Kutzneria chonburiensis: one gene and its partner. The protein of the gene in region 2 interacts with the protein of the main gene of each other region in a pairwise test. Links are inferred from orthologs where the notes say so. Each region holds a gene or a part of one and is shown on either strand. Other genes may lie near its edges.

Region 1 (8,134 bases), 7.9 Mb from region 2 along the record:
GCGAAGGTGTGCATTCCGTCGCCGAGGCCCACGGACTTCGCCGGTGGCGGGCAGCGAACTTGCCGAATGCCATGTGGAACGTGCCTGTCTACGACAGCTCTGACCGGTTCGTCGCGATCCCCGACGCCTGGTGCGACGAGGTGGCATTGGCCTGGGAGATCGATTCGTTCGAATGGCATCTCGACGCGAAGGGGTACGCCAAGACCGTAGCTCGCAACACGCGATATGCCACAGCTGGGATCGTGGTGGTGCAGACGCTACCGTCGCGCCTCCGTGATGATCCGCAGGGTGTGATTGCCGAGTTGCGAGCCGCATACGCGGCCGCCAAGGCCCGTCCACGTCCCCCCGTGCAAGCACGCCCCTCCGGCTCCGCCTGACAGTTGGCCGTGCTTGGAAGGGGGCCTTCCTACACTCGGAGTGTAGGAAGGCCCCCTTCCAAGCAACAAAGCTGGCGGCTAGTTGACCAAAGACAGGGCTATGCCGTCGAGGATGTCTTTTTCGCTGACGGTGAGGTGGGTGATGCCGGCCTGGGAGGCGAGGTGGTCGGCGAGGACGCGGAGGATGATGGCGCCGCCGCCGATGACGTCGACGCGGCCGGGGTGGATGGTGGGGACGGCGGCGCGCTCGTCGTGGGTGAGGGTGAGCAGGTGGTCGCCGACGGAGTGGATCTGCTCGACGGACAAGGTGGAGAGGTGCGTGGCGAGCACGTCGTAGGAGGGGAGGTCCTGAGCGACGGCGGAGAGGGTGGTGACGGTGCCGGCGACGCCGATCCAGGTGCGGGCCTTGGCTACGGGGACGGCCTCGAAGGCCTGGGCCAAGACGGAGGCGGCGAGGTCTGAGGCGGCGGCAATCTGCTCAGCAGTGGGGGGATCGCTGAGCAGGCAGCGCTCGGTGATCCGTACGCAACCGATGTCGACGGACTTCGCCGCCTCGACGCTCGAGTCGAGAGAACCGAGCACGAGCTCGGTGGAACCACCGCCGATGTCGACGACCAAGAAGGGCCCGTCGGCGGGATCGCAGTCGCCGACGGCGCCGGCGAAGGACAGCCGGGCCTCCTCGTCGCCCGAGATGACCTCGGCCTCCACGCCGAGGACCTCACGGGTCATGGCGAAGAAGTCGTCCCGGTTGGAGGCGTCGCGGGTGGCGGAGGTGGCAACCATGCGCACGGCCTCGACACCCTTGCGGCGCAACAAGGCGGTGTAGTCGACGAGGGCGGCTCGGGTGCGCTCGATGGCCTCCGGGGCGAGCCGGCCGGTGGCGTCGACGCCCTGCCCGAGCCGGACGATCCGCATCTCCCGATGCACGTCCCGCAGCGAACTCGATCCGTCGTCCTGGACGGTGACGTCCGCGATGAGCAGACGGATCGAGTTCGTCCCACAGTCGATGGCGGCGACCCGCGAGTGCTTCATGCCGCCAACCTAGTCGTTCAGCTGGCCACCGGGGTGGAGCTGGGCGTCGGCGACTTGCTGGTCGGAGTCGGGCAGCCGGTCGGCGTCGACTGCGCCGGCGGCGGTGCCACGGTGCTGGTGGGCGTGGTCGTCGAGGTCGGCGTGGTGGGGCACGTCGGCGTCGTCGTGGTGGTCGTGGTGGTGGTCGTCGTAGTCGTGGTCGTGGTGGTCGTCGTGGTCGTGGGAGACGTCGATGTGGTGGTCTCGGTGGGCGACGTCGTGGTGGTGCTGGTCGACGTCGGCGTCGTGGTCGTCGTGTCCGACGGCGGGTTCGACGGGTTGCCGTTGTTGTTCGGCGGCGGAGGCGGCGGCGGCGGGACCTCGACGAACGGCGGCCGCGGGGTCGGCTGGATCACCGGGACGTCGGTGTTGTTGGGCAGCGTCTCCACGCCGTCGGCGTAGGAGTGGGCCCAGGCCAGCACGTTGGCCACGTAGGCGTCGGAATGGTTGTAGCCGAACACGGCCGCCGACCGCTGCGCGGGATTGCTCATGTCGCCGCCACTGGCGCACAGGTAGTTGGCGGCGGCGAAGGCGGCGTCGTAGATGTTGTTCGGGTTCGCGTTGCCGTAGCTCTTGGCGTTGGAGATGGCCGCGTACTGAGCCCACGTGGACGGGATGAACTGCATCATGCCGACGGCGTGGTCGTAGGCGGTGTCGCCGTCCCACTGACCGTGGTCGGTGTCGTAGATGAGGGCGAAGCCGCCACTGCCGTCGAGCCGAGGCCCGAGGATCGGGGCCAGCGTGTTGCCCTGGGCGTCCACGGCGCCGCCGCGCGCGTGGTTGGACTCGATACGGCCGATGCCGGCCAGCAGCGGCCAGTCGAGGTGGCAGTTGGGGTTGCGGGCGGCCTCGAGCTGCTCGGCCCGCCGGTACGCCGCGAGCGCCGCGCCGGGGATGCCGAGCGGGCCGTTGGGCAGGCCGCCGAGCTCGCCGGCGCCGTCGGTGTTGGCGGCGTCGCCGATGTCGGTCGGCAGCGTCGGGTCGACGTCGTCCTGCTGCGGCAGCTGCCCGGTCGCGCCTAACGGGTTCTTGGGGGCGGGCTGGCTGGTCGGCGTGGAGTGGGCGGTGTTGACCCAGGCGAAGGTGGCGTCGCCGGCGAGCACCATGGGCGCGAGCATCGCGGTCACGGCCGCCGCGGCGCGCCATCTCCGCTGGGGTGTGACTCGCGGCGGCTTCGGAGTCCGGGCCCTGACGCTGTGCACACCCACGCGGATCCACGCTCCTCGTCTCGATCCCCACGCCTGAGATCGATCGTTGCCTACACGCCGTTAGCTCACGGTCAGCCTGCTACACACCCGGGCAGGTGTCACTGCGTTGAGTGAGATTTGCACCTCGGGGAGGCCACACTAGCCCGAATGGTGCACACAGCGTCACCAAAGATGTCACAGACGTACAGAAGTCAGCGTCTTGACGTCAGGCCCGGAACTCAGGCGCAGTCGCCGGCCGGCCAGTCGCCGGCCAGGGCCGCGAGGGCTTCGTCGCCGAACGGGTTCACGCCCGGTCCGCAGGCCAGCGCGTGCGCGATGTGCACGTGCAGGCACTTGACCCTACCGGGCATGCCACCGGCGCTGACCTCGGTGCCCAGCGAGTCGATGGCGTCACGTTCGGCCAGGTAGGAGCGGTGCGCGGCCAGGTACTGGGCGGCCAGTTCCTCGTCCTCGGCCAGCCGCGCGGTCTGCTCCCGCATCATGCCGTCGGCCTCGAGCCGGCTGGCCAGCGAGGTCAGCCGTGGGCAGGTCAGGTAGTACAGGGTGGGGAACGGCGTGCCGTCCTCCAGCCGCGGCGCGGTCTGCACGACGGACGGGTGGCCGCTGGGGCACCGGTGCGCGATGGCGCGCAGCGCCCGCGGCGGCCGGCCGAGCTGCTGGGCGATCACCTCGCGGTCCAGCTCGGTGATCGGTTCCCTTACGCCCGCCGTCACGAGCCACCCCCGGTGATCGAATCCCACAAATGCTCGAACCATGGACTGTTGTTCGCCTGCTGCTGGGCCGGCCCGCGCTGACCGCCCTGCTGCCCGTCGCCGGGCAGCTGCACCGTGTACGGCGTCTCCCCCGGCATCACCATGCCCAGCCGGCTGCGCGCCTCGGCCTGGATCTGCGCCGGGTCGGCCAGCTGCTGCTTGCGCTGTTCCAGCTGCGCGGCCTGCTGCTCCAGCTTGGCCTGCTGGGCCAGTTCCTGCTCCACCTGCGCGTGCTGCGTCAGGTACGTGCGCAACGGCACCGCCACCGACAGCGCCAGGGCGCAGACGACCATCGCCAGCACCGCGGCCTGCCTGGTCGCCGACAACCCGAACGCGCCGCCGGTACGGGTTTTCCCGTCCTGGCGGGGATTGCGCGGCCGCGGCGGTCGCGCGGCCGGCTGGTCCTGCTGCGAAGCGACGGGCTTGCCCTCACGACGAGCACGGTCGGGCCGACGACGCTGGCTGGACGTGTCCTGCCGGCGTCGCGGCTGCCGACCGTGCTCGCGCTCGGGCATCCGATCAGGCCTCCGCGGTGAACCGCGGGAAGGCCAGCTCGCCGGCGTAGCGGGCCGCGTCGCCGAGAGTCTCCTCGATGCGCAGCAGCTGGTTGTACTTGGCGGTGCGCTCGCCACGGGCCGGGGCGCCGGTCTTGATCTGGCCGACGCCGGTGGCCACGGCCAGGTCGGCGATGGTGGTGTCCTCGGTCTCGCCGGACCGGTGGCTCATCATCGACCGGTAGCCGTAGGAGGTGGCCAGCGCGACCGCGTCCAGCGTCTCCGACAGCGTGCCGATCTGGTTGACCTTGACCAGCAGCGCGTTGGCGGCGCGGCGGGAGATGCCCTCCTCGAGCCGCTCCGGGTTGGTGACGAACAGATCGTCGCCGACGATCTGCACCTTGTCGCCGAGCTCGGCGGTCAGCTGCACCCAGCCGTCCCAGTCGTCCTCGGACAGCGGGTCCTCGATGGAGACCATCGGGTAGGAGCTGACCAGCTCGCTGTAGTACGCGGTCATCTGCTCCGCGCTGCGCTTGCTCTTCTCGAAGGTGTACGCGCCGTCCGAGTAGAACTCGGTGGCGGCCACGTCCAGCGCCAGCGCCACGTCGCGGCCCAGCTTGTAGCCGGCCTTCTCGACGGCGACGGCGATCAGGTCGAGCGCCTCGCGGTTGCTGGACAGGTTGGGCGCGAAGCCGCCCTCGTCGCCGAGGCCGGTGGCCAGGCCCTTGCCCTTCAGCACGGACTTGAGCGCGTGGTAGACCTCGACGCCCCAGCGCAGGCCCTCGCGGAAGGACTCGGCGCCGATCGGCGCGATCATGAACTCCTGGATGTCCACGTCGGTGTCGGCGTGCGAGCCACCGTTGAGGATGTTCAGCATCGGCACCGGCAGGATGTGCGCGTTGGGGCCGCCCAGGTAGCGGAACAGCTCCAGCCCGCTGGACTCGGCGGCCGCCTTGGCCACCGCCAGCGAGACGCCGAGGATGGCGTTCGCGCCGAGGCGACCCTTGTCCGGGGTGCCGTCAAGGTCGACCAGCTTCTGGTCGACCACCCGCTGCTCGACGGCCTCGATGCCGACCAGCTCGGGCCCGATCTCGTCGAGGACGGCGGTGACGGCCTTCTCGACACCCTTGCCGTTGTACCGGGTCGTGTCGCCGTCGCGCAGCTCGACGGCCTCGTGCTCACCGGTCGACGCGCCGGAGGGCACCGCGGCCCTGGCCAGCGTGCCGTCGTCCAGCGCGACCTCTACCTCGATGGTCGGGTTGCCTCGCGAGTCCAGGATCTCGCGCGCGCCGACCTGCTCGATGACCGCCACAACAGCTCCTATCCAGCGTTCAGGGACTCATCCCTCGACCAGCCTAGCCGGGCACATGGATCACCCGGAGGCGGCACGCTCGCGTGCCGAAACGAGAGCGTAATCATTCTGAATCGAGGGAGAAAGGGGTGAGCTTGGCCAGCACCGCCGGCAGGTCTCCGGTATGGAGCACGCCGAGGCGTTTGGTCGCCCTGGTCATGGCCACGTACAGGTCGTTCGCGCCGCGCGGGGACTCCGTCAACATCAACTCCGGCTCGACCAGCAGCACGGAGTCGAACTCGAGACCCTTGGCCTGTCCGACGGTCAGCACCACGACCGGGCTCTCCAGGTCGTCGCCGCCGACCGCGAACGCGCCGGCCAGCGAGCGCGGCACCAGCACCGCCAGTCGCCCGTCCTCCAGCCGCTTCTCCTCACGGGCCACGGCGCGGGGCACGGCCTCGGCCAGGTCCTCGACTTTCTCGTGCCACGGCGGCAATCCGGAGTCGCGGACCGAGCTCGGCGGCACGGCGTCCGGGTCGAGGCTGGCGAGAACGTCCGTCGCCACGGCCATGATCTCGGCCGGGGTCCGGTAGTTGACGGTGAGCTCGGCCAGCCGCCAGCGGTTGGCCACGTACGGGCTGAGCGCCTGGCCCCAGGACATGGTGCCGGCCAGGTCGCCGGTCTGCGCGATGTCGCCGACCACGGTCATGGATCGGCTGGGGCAACGGCGCATCAGCACCCGCCACACCATCTCCGACAGCTCCTGCGCCTCGTCCACGATCACGTGGCCGAAGGTCCACGTGCGGTCGTCGGCGGCGCGCTCGGCGGCGGTCAGGTAGTCGCTCTGGGCCACGCGGGCGACCAGGGCGTCGGCGTCGAGCATGTCCACGGCCATCAGGACATCGGGGTCGGACTCGTCCTGGAGGTCCAGGATGTCCAGCACGCCCTGGGCGTAGGCCAGGTCCTGCCGGCGCTTGGCCGCGGCGGCGGCCTTGAGCGCGCGGTCGTCCTCGCCCAGCAGCTCGGCGGCCTCGTCCAGCAGCGGCGCGTCGGCCGGCGTCCACTCCGCGCCGGGATCGCGGCGCAGCAGCTGCCGCTCCTGCTGGGACAGCCCGCGACCGGCGGCGTTGAGTCGCTTCTCCGACGCGTACAGGTCGGTCAGCAGCTGCTCGGGGGTGAGGATCGGCCACAGCTTGTCGATCGCGCCCATCACCCGCTCGTCCTCACGGAGCTCGGCGCGGATGTCGGCCACGTCGTCGGAATCCAGGAACTGCGAGCCGAGCCGGTTGGCGACGAGCCGGGCCAGCGCACCGATGATCTCCCGCTCGAACACCGGCCGGGCCGCGTTGTGCGGGCGGCGCGAGCGCCGGGCCCGGCCGCGGGCGTCGGCCAGCGTCTTGCGGTCCAGCACCAGGGTGTCGCGCTCGTGCGGAATCTCGATGCCGTCGCGCGGCACCCACTGCCGGTCCCGGACCGCGGCCTGGAGCACCTCGGCCATCACCAGGCGACCCTTGACCGCGCTGACCTCGACCGGCTCGCTGCCGACTGCTTTGAGCCCCGGGTAGAGCTCGCCGACGGTGTTGAGCAGCACGCCGGTCTCGCCCAGCGACGGCAGCACCTGGCTGATGTAGTTCAGGAAGGTCGAGTTGGGGCCGACCACCAGCACGCCGCGCTTCTCCAGCTGGCGGCGGTGGGTGTAGAGCAGGTAGGCGGCACGGTGCAGGGCCACCGCGGTCTTGCCGGTGCCGGGACCGCCCTGCACGACCAGCACGCCGTTGAGCTCGGAGCGGATGATCCGGTCCTGCTCGGCCTGGATGGTGGCGACGATGTCGCTCATCCGGCCGGTGCGGCTGGCGCCGACCGCGGCCAGCAGCGTGGCCTCGCCGACCAGGCCCTCGTTGCGGCCGGGCACGGCCTGCGCCAGGTCGAGGACCTCGTCGTCGAGGCCGACCACGTTGCGGCGGCGGGTGCGGATGTGGCGGCGCCTCGTCACACCGTCGGGGGACGCGGCCGTGGCGAGATAGAACGGGCGGGCCGCGGGGGCGCGCCAGTCCATCAACAACGGTTCGTAGTCACCTTCGGTGCGGAAGATGCCAATTCGCCCGATGTGCTGAAGTTCGCCGTTCTCGAAATCGAGGCGTCCGAAGCAGAGGCCGTTCTCGACCGCGCTGTACTGGGCGAGATCGCTCGAGTGCATCGCGGTCGCGGTGTCGCGCTCGGAACGGGCCTGCGGCGTGCCGCCCGTCTCCAGCAACACGCGGGCCAGCCGGCGCGACGTCTGTTCCCGGAGGTCGTCGAGCCGGCCGTAGAGCATGGAGACGTATTCCTGCTCTCGGTCGATTTCCTGACTGTCCGGAATACTCGCAGGGCTTGACAACTGACCTCACTCACCGTTATATTCTGGCGCAGACACGTTTTTTCGTGGTTTTTAGTTGTGCGTACAGACCGGTAAATCTATCAAACCGCTGGTCGCGCGCGCCACCGGTCACCGGTGTTGTGCCCGGATGGTCCATCGAAGTCACAGCCGATCTTGCGTACTGTGGGAACGACCATGAGCGACAGCACCTTCGAGGCGTTCCGACGGGCCGAGGCGCTGGTGTCGAACGGCCGTCCGCTGGACGCGCTGCGCGAACTGCGTCCGGTGCTCGACGCCGAGCCGGACCTGCCGTCCGTCGTGCAGCTGGCCGGCCGCGCCTACCTCAACTCGGCCCAGTTCCGACGGGCCGAGGAGGCGTTCAGCCGACTGGTCGAGATGGACCCGAGCGACCACTACTCGCTGTTCGCACTGGGCAAGACCCTGCAACGGCAGGGCCGGCACGCCGAGGCCATCACCCACCTGCGGCTGGCCGTGGCCATGAGCCCGCTGCCCGAGTACCAGGAAGCCCTCGGCGAGGTCAGCGCCCGCCTGTCGCTGCGCAACCATCCCCAGGCCGGCGACTGA
Region 2 (8,097 bases):
GCTCGACGGCCGGGACGAGCGCTGGCTGGACCTGTGTGCCGGTCCCGGTGGCAAGGCGGTGCTGCTGGCCGCCCTGGCCCGGTTGCAGGGGGCCACGCTGGACGCCGTCGAGAAGGCCCCGCACCGCGCTGAGCTGGTGCGCAAGGCCACCACCGGTCTGGAAATCACCGTGCACGTCGCCGACGGCCGCGACTCCGGGCTGCCCGAGGGCAGCTTCGACCGCGTGCTCGTCGATGCCCCGTGCACGGGCCTCGGGGCGCTGCGCCGCCGGCCCGAAGCCCGCTGGCGTCGCAAGCCCGATGACGTCTCCGACCTGACCAAGCTCCAGCGTGAACTGCTCACCGCCGCGCTGAAGCTGGTCCGCCCCGGCGGTGTCGTGGTGTACGTGACGTGCTCGCCGCACCTGCGGGAGACGATCGGCGTCACCAGCGACATCGTGCGCAAGGGCCTGGCCGAGGCCGTGGACACCCGGGAGTTGTTCCCGGGTGTCCCGCAGCTCGGCGACGGCCCGCACGTGCAGCTCTGGCCGCACCGGCACGGCACCGACGCGATGTTCTGCCAGGTGCTGCGCCGAATTTAGGGAAGCTCACCAGGTCCTGGACGGTGTGTCCGGGACCGGCGGCGGCGCCGGTGTTGTTCACGATGTGCGTGATCGTGCCGGCGTTGCTGCCGAGCATCACGGTCACCATGTCGTGGAACTTGACGCCGCTGCTCGGGGTCTCGATGGCGTGCGCGTTGGAGATGCTGGCGTCGTTGACGAACAGGCAGTAGACGCCGAGTCCCCACGCCTCATGGCTGGTCACCGAGCTGCCGACCTTGTACGACGCCCAGCCCTTGGTCGAGCCGTTCATGTACGCGCCCTGGTTCGGCGGGTCGTAGGGCATCTCGGACTGGTAGAAGATGGTCTTGCCGCCGTTGCCGTTCCAGATCACCTGGTACTGCTGGTAGTGCTCGGCGAACAGCCCGTACGCGGTGACGTTGTTGCCGTTCACCACCAGGCCGTTGGCCGCGGTGTTGCTGTTCCAGCCGACGCCGTTGCCGTGGTCGGCCCGCCACAGCCAGGTGTCGTCGGTGATCACGTTGTTGCTGTTGACGACCAGCGACTGGGTCGCCTTGCCGACACCGGCGCCGCCGATGCGGAAGTGCACGTCGGACAGCACGGTCGGGTCGGCGGCGTGGTTGGCCGTCGAGCCGGTCGGACCGACCCGCATGAGCACCGGCGAGTTGGTCGGGCCGGCGTCGATCAGCAGCCCGGCGATCTTCACGCCGTTCACGTCGGCGGTCTGGATGGCGGTGATCCCGTTGTCCGGCACCAGGGTCGCGATGCCCAGCCCGAGCACCACGGTGTCGGCCCGGGTCACGTTCAGCGTCTGGTTGAGGTGGTAGATGCCCGGCGTGACAAGGAGATTCTTGCCGGCGGCCAGCTGCGCGTTGATCGTCGCCGCCGAGTCGCCCGGCTTGACGATGTAGAAGCCGCTGATCGGCAACGACGTGCCGGCCGGATTGCCGTTGGCCCACGACGTGCCGGAACTGTTGGTACGCAAGGCCGGCACGAACACGTTGTAGTTGCCGGCGCTGTCCACGTACAGGAACGGCTTCTCGGCGATCACCGGAGTCTGCGCGACCGCGGTGTACGGCGGCTTCGGGAACGAGTTGGCTGCCGGCGCGCCCTGCACACCGGAGAACACCATGTTCCAGTTCTGGCCGGTCCACGCGCCGATCTGGTCGTTGCGCGACAGCCACTGCTGCTGGCTGCCCGACCGGACCTGGCCCGTCACCCGGGAATCGGCCAGGAAGCCGCCCGACGACCAGCCGCCGTCGTCCAGCTTCAGGTTGCCGTTGACCTGCACCCGTCGCAGCGGGTCGGCCTGGGACACCGCCCAGGTGTCGGTGCCGCCCGGTGGATTGATGGTCAGGTTTTCCGCGTCACGCCAGAAGTTCAGTGTGGCGTTGCCGCCCTGCCAGTCGGCCTCGGCGTGCACCTGGCCGTTGATGGTGACCTGGCCCGGAAGTAGACCAAGGCCCGAGACCTGCTCGTAGAAGCCGACGTTCGCGTCGACGTTGTAGGTGCCGGGCTTGAACAGCAGGGCGGTGCGGGCGTTGCCGAACTGCGCCTTCTCCTGCGCGGAGAACACCGAGTTGAGCTTGCTCTGGATGGACGACGCCGACATGGAGGGGTCGAAGATCGTCACGTTGGGGCCGAAGTCCGGCGTCGCCTGGGGTGCGCCGGCTGCCGGCAGTGCGCCGGCGGCGGTGGAGATCGCGGTCAGGGTCAGGGCTGCCGCGGCGATCGCCGCGGTCCGCATACGGGCCACCTCGGGTCCTCCTGCATCGGTGGGAGAGGACGGTGTCAGGGCGGCTCCGACGGCTTCGAATGCTATTGGGGGACAGGAGGAAGCGTCAATACACGACTTAATGCAAGAGTGAAGGAATGAATCCGATAGGTCGGAAGGATGCAACGGTGCCGAGGCACCCTCGCACCCCTGGGCACAGCCGACAACCGGACGTATAGTGCGAGATATGGGAGCGCTTCCAGGAGCGCACGCCGCCTCTCATCGGGTCGTCCGCGCACTTCCCTGCCAGGAGGTTCCCTTGCCCCGCATCAGGATTCCGCGCCCAGTCCTCGCCGCCGCCGCAGCACTGCTGGCCATCGCCGCGGTGACCACGCCGGCCACCGCCCAGCCGCACGCCGGCCTGCCGTACCAGAATCCGGCCCTGCCGGTCGCCGACCGGGTCAGCGACCTGATGGCGCGGATGAGCCTTGACGAGAAACTCGGCCAGATGACCCAGGCCGAGCGCACCGCGCTGAATCCGCAGAGCGACCTCGCGACGTACCGGATCGGCTCGGTGCTGTCCGGCGGCGGCTCCGCGCCCAGCCCGAACACCGCGCAGTCCTGGGCCGACATGTACGACAGCTTCCAGCGGACAGCGCTTTCCACCCCGCTCGGCATCCCGATGATCTACGGCGCGGACGCGGTGCACGGCCACAACAACGTGGTCGGCGCGACGATCTTCCCGCACAACATCGGCCTCGGCGCGACCCGTGATCCCGCGCTGGTGCAACAGATCGGCCGGGCCACCGCCGAGGAGGTCGCCGGCACCGGCGTCAACTGGGACTTCGCGCCCTGCCTGTGCGTGGCCCGCAACGACCGCTGGGGCCGCACCTACGAGTCCTTCGGCGAAGTGCCCAGCATCGCGACCTCGATGACCACAATCGTCACGGGCCTCCAGGGCACCACGCTCGGCGCGGCACCGGCGTCCGTGCTGGCCACGGCAAAGCACTACCTCGGCGATGGCGGCACCACCGGCGGCGTCAACGAAGGCAACACCCAGCTGTCCGAGGCCGACCTCAGGGCCATTCACCTGCCGCCGTTCAAGGCGGCCGTGGACAAGGGCGTCGGCTCGGTGATGATCTCGTACAGCAGCTGGAACGGGGTCAAGGACCACGGCAACCGGCACCTGATCACCGACATCCTCAAGGGCGAGCTGGGCTTCAGCGGCTTCGTGGTGTCGGACTGGGCCGGCATCGACCAGATCGACGGCCAGTCCGGCTTCTCCGCGGCCGACATCGACGCCAGCATCAACGCCGGCATCGACATGGTCATGGTGCCGACCAACTACAAGCAGTTCATCAGCATGCTGCGCACCGAGGTCAACAACGGCCACATCTCACGGGCCCGGATCGACGACGCCAACCGACGCATCCTGACCAAGAAGTTCCAGCTGGGCCTGTTCGAGCACCCGCTGGCCGACCGCACCTTCACCGGCACCGTCGGCTCCGCGGCACACCGGGCAACCGCCCGGCAGGCCGTCCGCGAATCCCAGGTGGTGTTGAAGAACGCCGGCAACATCCTGCCGCTGTCCAAGTCGGCCAAGGTGTTCGTGGCCGGCAAGTCGGCCGACGACATCGGTAACCAGAGCGGCGGCTGGACGATCAGCTGGCAGGGCGGCAGCGGCAACGTCACGCCCGGGACCACTGTGCTGCAAGGCATCCGCAACACGGTGGCCGGGGCCGGCTCGGTCACGTACAACCGTGACGGCAACGGGATCAACTCCAGCTACACCGCGGCCGTCGCGGTCATCGGCGAGACCCCGTACGCCGAGGGCGCGGGCGACCGGCCCGGCGGCATGGGACTGGACCAGACGGACCTGGCCACACTGAATCGGTTGCGTGCATCGGGCGTGCCGGTGGTGGTCGTGCTCGTGTCGGGCCGGCCGCTTGACATCAGCGCGCAGCTGCCCGACTGGCGGGCGCTGGTCGAGTCGTGGCTGCCGGGCACCGAGGGCCAGGGCGTGGCCGACGTGCTCTTCGGCACCGTCCACCCGACCGGGAAACTGCCGGTGAGCTGGCCGCAGAGCGCGTCCCAGGAGCCGGTCAACGACGGCGACGGCAAGACGCCGCTGTTCCCGCTGGGCTTCGGCCTGACCTGGTAGATGTGACCTACGGCCTATCGGGACGATCGGCGCGCGGCCGGATACATGCGGGTCCGGCAACTAGACTCGGTCTGTGCCACAGTCGCCGCTGATCGCCCCGAGCATCCTGTCCGCCGACTTCGCCCGGTTGGGCGAGGAGGCCAACGCCGTGACCGGCGCGGACTGGCTGCACGTGGACGTGATGGACGCCCACTTCGTGCCCAACCTGACCCTGGGCCTGCCGGTGGTGCAGGCGCTGCGCAAGGCGACGGACATCCCGCTCGACTGCCACCTGATGATCGACGACCCGGACCGCTGGGCCATCGGGTACGCCGAGGCCGGCGCCTACAACGTGACCATCCACGTCGAGGCGGCCGCCGATCCGGTCAAGATCGCCAAGGACCTGCGGGCGGCCGGGGCCAAGGCCGGCCTGTCGGTGAAGCCCGGCACCCCGCTCGAGCCCTATGTGGACGTCCTCAAGCACTACGACACCCTGCTGGTGATGTCGGTCGAGCCGGGCTTCGGCGGCCAGTCGTTCATGCCGGAGGTGCTGGACAAGGTCCGCACCGCCCGCCGACTGGTCGACACCGGCCACCTGACGCTGCTGGTGGAGATCGACGGCGGCATCAACGACGACACCATCGAGCAGGCGGCCGACGCCGGCGTGGACTGCTTCGTGGCCGGCTCGGCGGTCTACGGCGCGCAGGACCCGGCCGAGGCGGTCCGCAAGCTCCGGGCCAAGGCGGCCCGATGACCGACGCAATGCGGGCGGCGATCGAGGCCAGCGAGGCGACGCGGGGCGTCACCAGCCCCAACCCGCCGGTCGGGGCGGCGATCGTGTCGGCCGGCGGCGAGATCGTCGGCATCGGTGCCACGCAGCCGCCCGGCGGCCCGCACGCCGAGGTCATGGCGCTGCGCGCGGCGGGGGAGCGGGCCAGCGGCGGCACCGCCTACGTGACGCTGGAGCCGTGCTCGCATTACGGCCGCACGCCGCCGTGCACGCAGGCGCTGCTGGCGGCCGGCATCAAGCGCGTGTTCTACGCGGTCCCGGACCCCAACCCCGAGCGGCCGGCGGTGCTGACGTGCTGCGCGCCGCGGGCGTCGAGGTCGAGGGCGGCCTGCTCGGTGAGGACGTGGAGCGGGGGCCGCTGCGCGCGTGGCTGCACTACGCCCGTACGGGCCGTCCGCACGTCACGTGGAAGTACGCCGCCAGCCTCGACGGCCGCGTGGCCGCGGCGGACGGCACGAGCCGCTGGATCAGCTCCCCGATGTCCCGCGCCGAGGTGCACGACATCCGCCGCAAGGTGGACGCCATCGTCGCCGGCACCGGCACCGTGACCACCGACGACCCGCAGCTCACCGCCCGTGAGGACGACGGCACGCTGTCGGACCGGCAGCCGCTGCGCGTGGTCGTCGGCACGTCCGAAATAGACGCGGCCGCCCGCGTGTTGGACGACGCGGCGGAGACGCTGCACGTGCGGAGCCACGACCCCGACGAGGTGTTGGCCGCGCTGGCCGAACGGGGTGTGGTGGACGTGTTGCTCGAAGGCGGGCCGAGACTGGCCGGTGCCTTCCTCAAGGCGCACCGTGTGGACCGTGTGCTGGTCTACGTCGCCCCGATACTGCTGGGGGCCGGGCCCGCCGCTCTGCTGGACGCCGGCGTGAACACCATCACCCAGGCGCTGCCTTTCGCCATCGAAGACGTCACCATGAGCGGACCCGACGTGCGGATCTCCGCAGTGCCGGTCAAGACCGAGTAAGGGGATTCCCGTGTTCACCGGGATCGTCGAGGAACTGGGCGAGATCGTCGCCGTCGAGCAACTGCCCAACGCCGCGCGGTTGACAGTGCGAGGGCCGCTGGTGACCTCGGACGCCAAGCACGGCGACTCGATCGCCGTCAACGGCGTGTGCCTGACCGTGGTGGAGACCGGCGACGGCACCTTCACCGTCGACGTGGTGGACGAGACGCTGCAGCGGTCCAGCCTGGACAAGATCCACGAGGGCGACCGGGTCAACCTGGAGCGCGCGATGGCCGCCGGCCAGCGCCTCGGCGGCCACATCGTGCAGGGTCACGTTGACGGCGTCGGCCTGTTCCTGGAGCACCACGACGGCGGCCTGACCAAGTTCGGCATCCCCGCGTCGCTGTCCCGCTACCTGGTGCAGAAGGGCTCGGTCACCATCGACGGCATCTCGCTGACCGTCGTGGACGTCACCGACGACACCTTCTCGGTGGCGCTGATCCCGACCACGCTGGAACTGACCACCATGGGCCGCCGCCAGCCGGGCGACCGGGTCAACATCGAGGTCGACGTGCTGGCCAAGTACGTCGAGCGGCTGGCCACGCCGCACCTGGCCGCGCTGGGCAACAAGGAGGTCCGGTGAGCAACCCGATCAGCACCCACGCCGCCATCGAGCAGGCGATCGCGGACATCGCCGCCGGCAAGGCCGTCGTCGTGGTGGACGACGAGGACCGTGAGAACGAGGGCGATCTGATCTTCGCGGCCGAGAAGGCCACGCCGGAGCTGATCGCCTTCATGGTCCGCTACACCTCCGGCTACATCTGCGTGCCGCTGCCCGAGTCGGTGTGCGACCGACTGGACCTGCCGCCGATGTTCCACACCAACCAGGACGCGCGCGGCACCGCCTACACCGTCACGGTCGACGCCAAGCAGGGCGTGACCACGGGCATCTCGGCCGCCGACCGCGCCCACACCATCCGCCTGCTGGCCGACCCCCAGTCGGTCGCCAACGACTTCAACCGCCCCGGCCACGTCGTGCCGCTGCGGGCCCGTGAGGGCGGCGTGCTGCGCCGCGCCGGCCACACCGAGGCGGCGGTGGACCTGGCCAAGCTGGCCGGCCTGCACCCGGCCGGCGTGCTGTGCGAGATCGTCAGCCAGAAGGACGAGGGCGACATGGCCCGCCGCGACGAGCTGATGGTGTTCGCCGCGGAGCACGAGCTCCAGATGATCACCATCGCCGACCTGATCGCCTACCGGCGGCGCACCGAGCGGCACGTGATCCGGGTGGCCGACGCCCGCATCCCCACCGCGCACGGCGAGTTCCAGGCCGTCGGCTACGACTCCACGCTGGACGGCATCGAGCACATCGCGCTGGTCAAGGGCGAGCTCGGCGACGGCGAGGACGTGCTGGTCCGCGTGCACTCCGAGTGCCTGACCGGTGACGTGTTCGGCTCGCTGCGCTGCGACTGCGGCCCGCAGCTGGACGCGGCCATGGAGGCCGTGGCCGCCGAGGGCCGCGGCGTCGTGCTGTACATGCGCGGACACGAGGGCCGGGGCATCGGCCTGCTGCACAAGCTCCAGGCCTACCAGCTCCAGGACCGCGGCGCCGACACCGTGGACGCGAACCTGGCCCAGGGCCTGCCGGCCGACGCCCGCGACTACGGCACCGGCGCGCAGATCCTCGTCGACCTGGGCATCAAGTCGATGCGGCTGCTCACCAACAACCCGGACAAGCGCGTCGGCCTGGAGGGATACGGCCTCAAGGTGGTCGACCGGGTGCCGCTGCCGGTGTGGCCGAACCCGGAGAACCTGCGCTACCTGAGGACCAAGCGCGACCGCATGGGACACGACCTGCATCATCTAGAGCAGTACGAGTCCGACAGCGATGGGGTAGAGCAATGAGTGGCGACGGCCGGCCGACCATCCAGGTGCCGCAGTGGTGTGA

Evidence for each region.
Region 1: the proteins of rpe (region 2) and eno interact in binary tests that used the Escherichia coli proteins (3 or more experiments, as listed by UniProt). The link is inferred for Kutzneria chonburiensis from one-to-one orthologs.

What each region holds. Positions count from the first base shown.
Region 1 is NZ_CP097263.1:8,294,907-8,303,040, reverse strand. Bases 3,072-6,007 are described here. They hold eno (phosphopyruvate hydratase), read right to left. Parts: upstream 5,215-6,007; coding sequence 3,928-5,214; downstream 3,072-3,927. Other genes in these bases: M3Q35_RS38650 (HelD family protein), read right to left, coding at 5,318-6,007; M3Q35_RS38660 (FtsB family cell division protein), read right to left, coding at 3,366-3,923; M3Q35_RS38665 (DUF501 domain-containing protein), read right to left, coding at 3,072-3,345. In the rest of the region: M3Q35_RS38680 (hypothetical protein), read left to right, coding at 1-377; M3Q35_RS38675 (Ppx/GppA phosphatase family protein), read right to left, coding at 456-1,409; M3Q35_RS38670 (lytic transglycosylase domain-containing protein), read right to left, coding at 1,427-2,566; more of M3Q35_RS38665, read right to left, coding at 2,875-3,071; more of M3Q35_RS38650, read right to left, coding at 6,008-7,570; M3Q35_RS38645 (tetratricopeptide repeat protein), read left to right, coding at 7,745-8,134. UniProt on the Escherichia coli protein: Catalyzes the reversible conversion of 2-phosphoglycerate (2-PG) into phosphoenolpyruvate (PEP). It is essential for the degradation of carbohydrates via glycolysis.
Region 2 is NZ_CP097263.1:364,034-372,130, forward strand. The notes cover bases 3,439-6,337. They hold rpe (ribulose-phosphate 3-epimerase), read left to right. Parts: upstream 3,439-4,507; coding sequence 4,508-5,167; downstream 5,168-6,337. Other genes in these bases: M3Q35_RS01865 (glycoside hydrolase family 3 protein), read left to right, coding at 3,439-4,434; M3Q35_RS01880 (riboflavin synthase), read left to right, coding at 6,184-6,337. Also shown: M3Q35_RS01855 (RsmB/NOP family class I SAM-dependent RNA methyltransferase), read left to right, coding at 1-580; more of M3Q35_RS01865, read left to right, coding at 2,608-3,438; more of M3Q35_RS01880, read left to right, coding at 6,338-6,795; M3Q35_RS01885 (bifunctional 3,4-dihydroxy-2-butanone-4-phosphate synthase/GTP cyclohydrolase II), read left to right, coding at 6,792-8,054; ribH (6,7-dimethyl-8-ribityllumazine synthase), read left to right, coding at 8,051-8,097. UniProt on the Escherichia coli protein: Catalyzes the reversible epimerization of D-ribulose 5-phosphate to D-xylulose 5-phosphate.